DNA from 2 places in the Mycobacterium sp. pUA109 genome. Region 2 is predicted to be linked to the other one. Evidence: riboswitches for the same ligand, from Rfam matches in the RefSeq annotation. Region 2 holds a riboswitch; the other holds the start of a gene.
The links. A riboswitch is a leader RNA that binds a small molecule or an ion and turns the genes downstream of it on or off. The one in region 2 is predicted to bind cobalamin.
Positions count from the first base shown of each region.

Region 1: it holds a riboswitch for cobalamin, as region 2 does, so the genes downstream of both, metE (5-methyltetrahydropteroyltriglutamate--homocysteine S-methyltransferase) here and ACAG26_RS01000 (PPE domain-containing protein) in region 2, are expected to answer to the same signal.

Region 1 is NZ_JBGGKS010000013.1:69,640-74,051, forward strand. It holds gene ACAG26_RS16100 (mycofactocin-coupled SDR family oxidoreductase) at 1-441, shown strand, start outside; gene ACAG26_RS16105 (maleylpyruvate isomerase family mycothiol-dependent enzyme) at 745-1,383, shown strand; gene ACAG26_RS16110 (SDR family oxidoreductase) at 1,553-2,203, shown strand; cobalamin riboswitch at 2,281-2,469, shown strand; gene metE (5-methyltetrahydropteroyltriglutamate--homocysteine S-methyltransferase) at 2,607-4,412, shown strand, end outside.
Region 2 is NZ_JBGGKS010000001.1:193,923-198,334, forward strand. It holds gene ACAG26_RS00995 (exodeoxyribonuclease III) at 1-614, opposite strand, end outside; gene ACAG26_RS01000 (PPE domain-containing protein) at 626-2,356, opposite strand; cobalamin riboswitch at 2,452-2,611, opposite strand; gene ACAG26_RS01005 (aminotransferase class I/II-fold pyridoxal phosphate-dependent enzyme) at 2,665-3,987, opposite strand; gene ACAG26_RS01010 (pyridoxamine 5'-phosphate oxidase family protein) at 4,029-4,412, shown strand, end outside.

The sequences.
Region 1 (4,412 bases), on a different contig from region 2:
ATCATCGTCACGGGGTCGACGGCAGGCATGATCCGCGGCACCACCGACAATCCCAACATGGGCCCCGGCGGCGCCGGATACGGGTGGAGCAAACGCATCGTGATGGAGTACGTCGAGGAGATGTGCCTGCACCTGGCGCCCCGGATGATCCGGATCAACGCCATCCATCCGACCAACTGCAACACCCACCTGCTGCAGAACGACGGGATGTATTCCATGTTCCGCCCGGATCTGACCGCCGAGGGCAAGAAGGCCACCCGTGAGGACGCCGAGCCGCTGTTCACCATCTTCCAAGCCATGCCGATCCCGTATGTCGAGCCGGAGGACATGGCCAACCTCGGGGTGTTCCTGGCCAGTGACGATGCCCGCTACATCACCGGACAGCAGATCCGCGTCGATGCGGGCTCACTGCTCAAGTGGCCCAACGGCCCGGGCAGGTAGCGCGCGCCAGACAAGGAATTCTCCGATGGTGGAGCTTGAGCGCCCTCCCGACGAATCGGCGGCTCCGCACGAGGTCGCCTTCGGGCGTCCACTGCCTCCGCGGGTCGATCCGTTCTGCCACCCGCCAGAAGGGCGCACCCCCGGCCGACCGTTATCACCGCCATCCGGGCAGCCGGCGGCGAATGCTATCCGGCGGCGCATGGGCCGCCCGCTGTATTGGCGCCATAGACGGCGGAAGCGCCCTGCACCTGGATCTGCAAAGGCCATTGCCAGCACAGAACACTCGCAGGACCGGTAATGCCAATGGACCGCGAATTCGTCTTCGCCGCGGTTGCCGACGAGCGGCGAAAGATCGCAGAGCTGCTCGATACCCTTGATGACGCCCAACTGGCCACGCCCAGCTTATGCGCGGGCTGGGACATCAAGACCGTAGCAGCCCACGTGGTCAGCGTTTTCACCGATAGCTTTTGGGTGTTCATGGGCACCGCCCTGCGTCATGCGAGCATGGCGCGCGCCGTCGACGACCTCGCCCGCCGCCGTGCGCAGTTAGACGCGGACGAGATTGCTTCCGTCCTGCGACGGCACGCCGATTATCCGCTGAGTCCGCCACTATTCGGTCCCCTCGACCCCCTGGCTGACATCCTGGTTCACGGCGGCGACATCAGGATTCCGCTGGACCTGCCATTTGCACCCGATCCTGTTCTCTCCACGCTCGCACTGGACTTCCTGACCGGCCCATGGCCGTTCGGTTTCGTACCGCTGGGGCTCCTGAGAGGTATTTCTCTGCACGCCACCGACATTGATCGAACCTGGCGCAAGGGAAATAACGTAAAAGGACCGGCGGCGGCCCTCATGATGACAGTTGCCGGCCGCACCGCGTTCCTTGACGAACTCGAAGGGCCCGGATTACCGTTGCTACGCCGACGGCTGGGTCTAAATTAAACCGCCACACACCGACACGGCGCCCGTCGATAATCACCGCTGAATCGGTGATCTCGTTCATTACTTGCAGCACATCTCGGTGGCCGCGGCGTAGAACTCGGCGCCCCCGAGTCGGGCGCCCGCCGCCAACGGTCGCCGGGGCGCTTGGCGACAGGTAGCGTCGGCAGGTATGGCACGCATCGTCGTTATCGGCGGCCACGGCAAGGTCGCCCTGCTTCTGTCTCGCATCCTGTCCGAGCGCGGCGACCAGGTAAGTGCGGTGTTTCGCAACCCCGACCACGCCCAAGATGTCGCCGCGACCGGCGCCACCCCGGTGGTGGCCGATATCGAACAGTTGGACACCGACGGCTTGGCCCAGCTGCTGACCGGGCACGACGCGGTGGTGTTTTCCGCCGGCGCCGGCGGCGGTAATCCGGCGCGCACCTACGCCGTCGACCGCGATGCCGCCATCCGGACCGTCGACGCCGCCGCCCAGGCCGGGGTGCGCCGGTTCGTGATGGTGTCCTACTTCGGCGCCGGGTCCGATCACGGGGTGCCCGAGGGTGATTCGTTTTTCCCGTACGCCGAGGCCAAAGCCGCCGCCGACGCGCACCTGCGCGCATCCAACCTGGACTGGACGGTGCTAGGCCCCAGTCGGCTGACTCTGGAGCCGGGCACCGGCCGCATCGCGGTCGGCCCGGACACCGACAAAGGACAGGTGTCGCGGGAGAACGTTGCGCTGGTGGCCGCGGCGGCCGTGGCCGACGATGCGACGATTCGCCGCATCATCGAATTCAACGACGGTGAGCAGCCCATCGCCGAGGCGCTCGCGGCCGGGTAGCGGTTGGGGGCGGAGCCCGCCAGGCGGTAATCTCGACGGCACAGCTGGTCTGCTGACCCCGTCGTATCGGCGGGGTGGGCATCGAGCGAAGCGTAGGCGTCGCGAGAGGGAACCCGGTGGGAATCCGGGACTGTCCCGCAGCGGTATGCAGGAACGACCGCCGTCAACGGCACTGGTCAACAGACTGGGAAGCGACGGCCAGTAGGGGCACCCATCCGGGTGCGCGCCTGTGAGTCCGAAGACCTGCCAGCTGCGCCGGGCGCGCCGCGCCCGGCGGCTCATCGCCTCGTGGAATGGGCGTATGGCCGTCCCGGTTGCAGGTGTTGTGTCGGCAGGCGCCCCGCGACCGGATCGGCTGCGCGTCCGTCGGCGGTGACCACACCCGCGAGTGAAGGACGACCTTGTGACCGCTCAACCATTTACCGCCACCGTTACCGGCTCCCCGCGTATCGGCCCCAACCGCGAACTCAAACGTGCCACCGAGCGCTATTGGGCCGGCCGCATCACCCAGGGTGACCTGCAGGACATCGCCGCCACCCTGCGCCGCGACACCTGGTCCGCGCTGGCCGACGCCGGACTGGACTCGGTACCGGTGAACACCTTCTCCTACTACGACCAGATGCTGGACACCGCGGTGCTGCTCGGCGCGCTGCCCGACCGGGTCGCCGGTGTCGCCGACGAGCTGGACCGCTATTTCGCCGCCGCGCGGGGCACCGATGAGATCGCCCCGCTGGAGATGACGAAGTGGTTCGACACCAACTATCACTACATCGTTCCCGAGATCGGACCGGACACCCGGTTCGGCCTGAACCCGGCCAAGGTGGTCGGTGAGCTCAAAGAAGCCCTGGAGCTGGGCGTTCCCGCCCGCCCGGTGGTCATTGGCCCGGTTACCTTCCTGCTGTTGAGCAAGGCGGTGGGCGGTGCGGGTGCACCGATCGAACGGCTCGACGAGCTGATCCCGCTCTACACCGAACTGCTGGGGCTGCTCGCCGCGGCCGGCGCGGAGTGGGTCCAGCTGGACGAGCCGGTGCTGGTGACCGACATCGCCGCCGATGCGCCCGCGCTGGCGGAGCGGGTCTACACGGCGCTGGGATCGGTGACCAAGCGGCCCGCGCTGTTTGTCGCCACCTACTTCGGCGACCCCGGCGCTGCGTTGCCCGCGCTGGCCCGCACCCCGGTCGAGGCGATCGGCGTCGACCTGGTCTACGGCCCGGACACCGCGGTCGCCGCGGTGCCCGAACTGGCCGGCAAGACCCTGGTCGCCGGTGTCGTCGACGGACGCAACATTTGGCGCACGGACCTGGAGTCGGCGCTGAGCAAGCTGGCCAGCCTGCTCGGGTCAGCCGCGACGGTGGCTGTCTCTACGTCGTGCTCGACGCTGCATGTGCCCTACACCCTGGCCGCCGAAACCGGCCTGGACGACAACCTGCGCAGCTGGCTGGCGTTCGGCGCCGAGAAGGTCACCGAAGTGGTGGCCCTGGCGCGGGCGCTGCGCGACGGCCGTGACGCGGTCGCCGACGAGATCGCGGCCTCGGCGGCCGCGGTGGCGTCACGGTCCAGCGATCCTCGGCTGCGCAATGAGCAGGTCCGCGCCCGCATCGACACCATCACCGCCGCCGGTTCGCAGCGCGGCTCGGCGGCGGCCCGGCGCGAGGCCCAGGACGCCCGGCTGCACCTGCCGCCGCTGCCCACCACCACGATCGGGTCGTTCCCGCAGACCACCGACATCCGCAAGGCGCGCGCCGCGCTGACCGCCGGTGAGATCGACCAGGCCGAATACACCCGCCGGATGCAGGCCGAGATCGCCGACGTGATCAAGCTGCAGGAGCAACTCGGCCTCGACGTGCTGGTACACGGTGAGCCGGAACGCAACGACATGGTGCAGTACTTCGCCGAGCAGCTGGACGGCTTCTTCGCCACCGCCAACGGCTGGGTGCAGTCCTACGGCAGCCGGTGTGTGCGCCCGCCGATCCTCTACGGCGACGTCGCCCGCCCGCACCCGATGACCGTCGAGTGGGCCACCTACGCTCAGTCGCTGACCGACAAGCCGGTCAAGGGCATGCTGACCGGGCCGGTCACCATCCTGGCCTGGTCGTTCGTCCGCGACGACCAACCGCTGGCCGACACCGCCAACCAGGTGGCGCTGGCGATCCGCGACGAGACGGTGGACCTGCAGCAGGCCGGTATCGGGGTGATCCAGGTCGACGAG
Region 2 (4,412 bases):
TGGCGCACCACGTCCACCCAGCCGTCGGCGAGCAGGTCGCTCAGCCATTGCCGCTCGCTGGGCAAGAAACCCGACTTTTTGACGTTGCCCTTCCAGTTCTTGATGTCGTTTTCTGTGTGCGCGATATTCCAGTCGCCGCACACCACCACGTCGCGGCGTTGCCGGGACAGCGCGGCCATGCGGGCGGCCAGCCCCGCCATGAAGCGCTCCTTCTCCGCCTGGTGCGGGGTGTCGGCCTCGCCGGTGTGCACATAGACGCTGGCGATGGTCAGGCCGCCGTCGGCGGTGTCGATGTCGGCTTCCAGGTAGCGGCCGTGGGCGGCGAACTCGTCGGCGGTCGGTAACCCGATCCGGATCGCGGTGAACGGTTGGCGGCTCAGCACCGCGACCCCGTTACGCCCCTTGCGGTGGGCGTCGGCCGAGGCCACCGACCAGCCGTCGGCCAGCGCGGGGGCCAGCGCCGCCGCCAGTTGGTCGTCGTCGGCGCGGGTCTCCTGCAGGCAGATGAGGTCGGCGCGGGTCTGGCCCAGCCAGGCCAGCAGGCCCAGGTTGTCCGCCGACCGCTGCTTGACCGCCGCGCGGATGCCGTTGACGTTGATGGTGCTGATGATCACGGGGCACGACCTTAGTCAATGCCGTCGCCCCAGGTGCTCGGCATCATCGGCGCCGCCGCGTCGCCGCCGAACGCGTCTGCGGCCAACGTGGTCAAACCCGCAGGAGCCGCGGCGGCCTGCCGCGCCGCGGTGCCGGTGAAACCCAGCGGTCCCGCCCCGGCGGCGGAGGCGGTCACCCGCGGCGGACCGTCGAGTTCCTGGTCCAAATCCATGTACTCGTGGCCCCGGCCCAGCATTGCGGCCTTGGCGCGCCGGCGACGACGGCGCCCCTGCTGCTCGGGTTCGTCGGCGGCGGCGGCGGCCGTGGCCGCCGTGTCGGGTTCCGGCGCCTTCTTCTTCGCCCGCGCACTGGCGCTGGCCTGGGCCGCCATGCCCATGTTGGCCAGCATGTAGGAGTACAACGGCGGCGGCCCGGCCGGGGTGGGCGGCGGCCCGGGCGGCGGCGGTGCGGCCGGGGCGGGGGCGGGGGTTGACGCCGGGGCCGGTGCGGGAGCCGGCGAGGGCGTGGGCACCGGGGTCGGGGCGGGCACGGTGAGCACCACCGGCGTCGCGGGCGGCGGCGCGGCCGGCGGCAGCACCGGCGCGACCGCCACCGGGGCCAGCTTCGCCAACGCGCCCAGCCCCAGGCCGCCGAGCAGCGCCGGCGGGGCCAGCAGCGTCGAGCTGGCCGCCAGTGTCGCGATCAGGGGCACCAGCACCGTCTGCTGGATCAGGTAATGCAGCAGCTGGACGGTGTTGCCGATCGTGGACCCGATCATCTCCACGGTGGCCAGCGGCACGACGAGGACCAGCGCTTGGGGATTGAACACCGCGGTGTACAGGATCGCCAGCATGTCGTCGACGATGACGATGCCGGTGAACGCGGCGAAGGACCCCGGGTCCAGCGGCACCGACAAGATGTAGGCGATGTTGGCCGGGTTCAGATAGCTCAGCGGGTTGCCGGTAAACCCCAGCCACGACCCGGGTACGCCCGGAGGCGGCAGCCACGACGCCCCGCCGCCGGAAGTGAGCCAATTGAAAAAGCCCTGGAACGGATCGGTGATATCGGTGAAGCCGATCTGGTTGAAGAAGTCCAGTAGCTCCTGATACATCGGGAAGTCGCCGGTGTTGGGATAGGGCGGCTGCTGGAAAAGGCCTTCCAGATAGCTCTGCAGGTCTTCAAACCAGGAGGGCGGTGACGAGGACGACGCGTCGGTGGTGTCGGCTTTCATGATCGTCGGCGCCGCGGTGCTGTCCGGGGCGGCCGCCAACGTCGTGCTGGCCACCCCGTCGTAGCCGCTCATCACGCTGGCCGCCTGAATCCACATCCGCACATAGTCGGCCTCGTTCAACGCGATCGGAATCGTGTTGATGCCAAAGAAGTTCGTGCCCACCAACGCCGCATGGGTGGCGTGGTTGGCGCCCAGCTCCGCCAACGTCGGCATCCCCGCCAGCGCGGCGGTGTAGGCCGCGGCCACCGTCTCGTGCTGGGCGGCCCGCGCCGCGCTATCGGCGCTTTGCTGCAGCAGCCACGCCAGATACGGCGCGTGCGCGGCCAGATACGTCTCGGCCGTCGGGCCCTCCCACGCCCCGGCCTGCACCGACCCCAACAGCGCGGTCAGCTCGTCGGCGGTCTCGGCGTATTCAGTGCTCAGCGACGTCCACGCCCCCGCCGCCGCCAACAACGGCGCCGCGCCGGGACCGCTGGACAGCAACGCCGACCACACTTCCGGCGGCGAGGCCAGCCACAGCGGCGCGGTCACCGGAAGCCGTCCGCGATCGAACCCGACGCTGCGGCGGCCATCCACGAGGTACGTGACACGGGTGATCGTCAGCTCTCTCGGGGTACACCGCCCCGGGTCACAGGACGCGATGACGCCAGTATCCTGGCTCTCGGATCACCGCTCGCCTCGCCTTCCAGCTCGCGCCGTGGCTGATGAGGGTCGCTCCCCGATGACAGTGGCGGGACCGCGCCGGAATCGCACCGGCTTCCTGCAACGTCATCGCCTTACCCGCGAGATTATTGCACGGCGCTAATACGTTCCCGCGGCGAATCGGCCACGCCGACCCGTCACACGCTGGCGCGGCCGGTGCCGTGCGCGGCGTCGACGACGGCGTCGGCCAGGGAGTCGATGTCGGCGGGGTCGAGTGTGGCGATGGTGATCCGGATGCCCGGCGGGGTGCCGATCCGGAACCGGCTGCCGGGCGCCGCCGCCCAGCCCGCCGCCAACAGCCGTGTCAGCGCGGTGGTTTCGTCGGGCACCGGGATCCACACGTTGAGCCCGGATCGGCCGTGCGCCGCCAGGCCGCGGTCGGTCAGTGCCGCGCGCAGACGGACGCGGTTGGCGGTGTAGGCGGCTTCGGCCCGTGCGACCAGTCGCCGCGCGGCGGCGTCGCGCCACAACCCGACGGCCAGCTGCTGCAGCAGGTGGCTGACCCAGCCCGGGCCCAGCCGCAGCCGGCCGTGCACCCGCTCGATGGTGCGCTGGTCACCGGCCACCAGCGCCAGCCGCAGATCCGGCCCCAGCGCCTTGGCCACCGAGCGGACGAACGCCCAGTGCCGCGTCGCCCCGGCCAGCGGCTGCAGCGGCACCCCGGCGATGCCGGCGCAGTGATCATCCTCGACGACCAGGACCTCGCGGGTCGACGCGGCCAACACGCTGCGCAACGCGTCCGCCCGCGCCGCGGAAACCGCGGCGCCGGTCGGGTTTTGCGCGCGGCTGGTCATCACCACCGCCCGGGCGCCGCGGCCCAGCGCCCGGGCCAGGTCGGCGGGCCGCGGCCCGTCGTCGTCGACGCCGACCGGTTCCGGTGAAAGACCCAGTGCGCCCAGCAAATCCAACAGGTTGGCCCAGCCCGGGTCCTCGACGGCCACCCGGTCGCCGGGGTGCAGGTGGGCGGCGAGTACCCGCTCGATTCCGTCCAGGGCACCCGAGGTCACCGCCAGGTGCTCGGCCCGCACACCGTCGGCGCCCAGGCTGGTTTGGGCATAGTCGGCCAATTCCGGCGCGATCGGCGGCTGGCCGTACAGCACCGGCGTGGCGGGCAGCGGCGGCCGGGCGGTCGCGATGGGCAGCAGCCCCGGGTGCGGGTTGCCGGTCGACAGGTCCCGTACCCCGGCCGGGATGGCCAGCCCGCGCAGCGACCGCGGGGTGGTCGCCGGCCGGTCCCGCACCCGGGTGCCGCGCCGCCCCGCGGTCTCCACGGCCCCGCGGTGGCGCAGCAGGCGGTAGGCGGCGGCCACGGTGTTGGGGTTGACGCCCAGCTGGGCGGCCAGTTCCCGGATCGGCGGGAGCGCGGCGCCGGGGGGCAGCGCCCCCGCGGAGATGCCCTCTTCGATATCGGCGGAAATGGCCTCGGCACTGGTGCCGCTGATCCTGTACTGTACTGGCACGAAGTTAATTCTGTACTAGTACGAAGGCAAAGGCAACTGAGATGACGTACTCGCCGACCCCCCGGACCACGCCCACCCGGTACCGGGAGCGGGCGCGCTACGACCGCGGCACCGTGCACGGCATCATCGACGAGGCGGTGATCTGCCACCTGGGCTACCTCAACGGCGAACGCCCGGTGGTGCTGCCCACCACCCACGCCCGCCGCGACGAGACGCTCTACCTGCACGGTTCCACCGGGAGCGGCCCGGCATTGACGGCGGCCGCCACGCCGGAGGGCCTGCCGGTCTGCGTCACGATCACCCTGGTCGACGGGCTGGTGCTGGCCCGCTCGGCGATGCACCATTCGATGAACTATCGCTCGGTGGTGGCGCTCGGTGCGGCCCGGCTGGTCACCGACCGGGCCGAAAAGCTCGCGGCGCTGGCC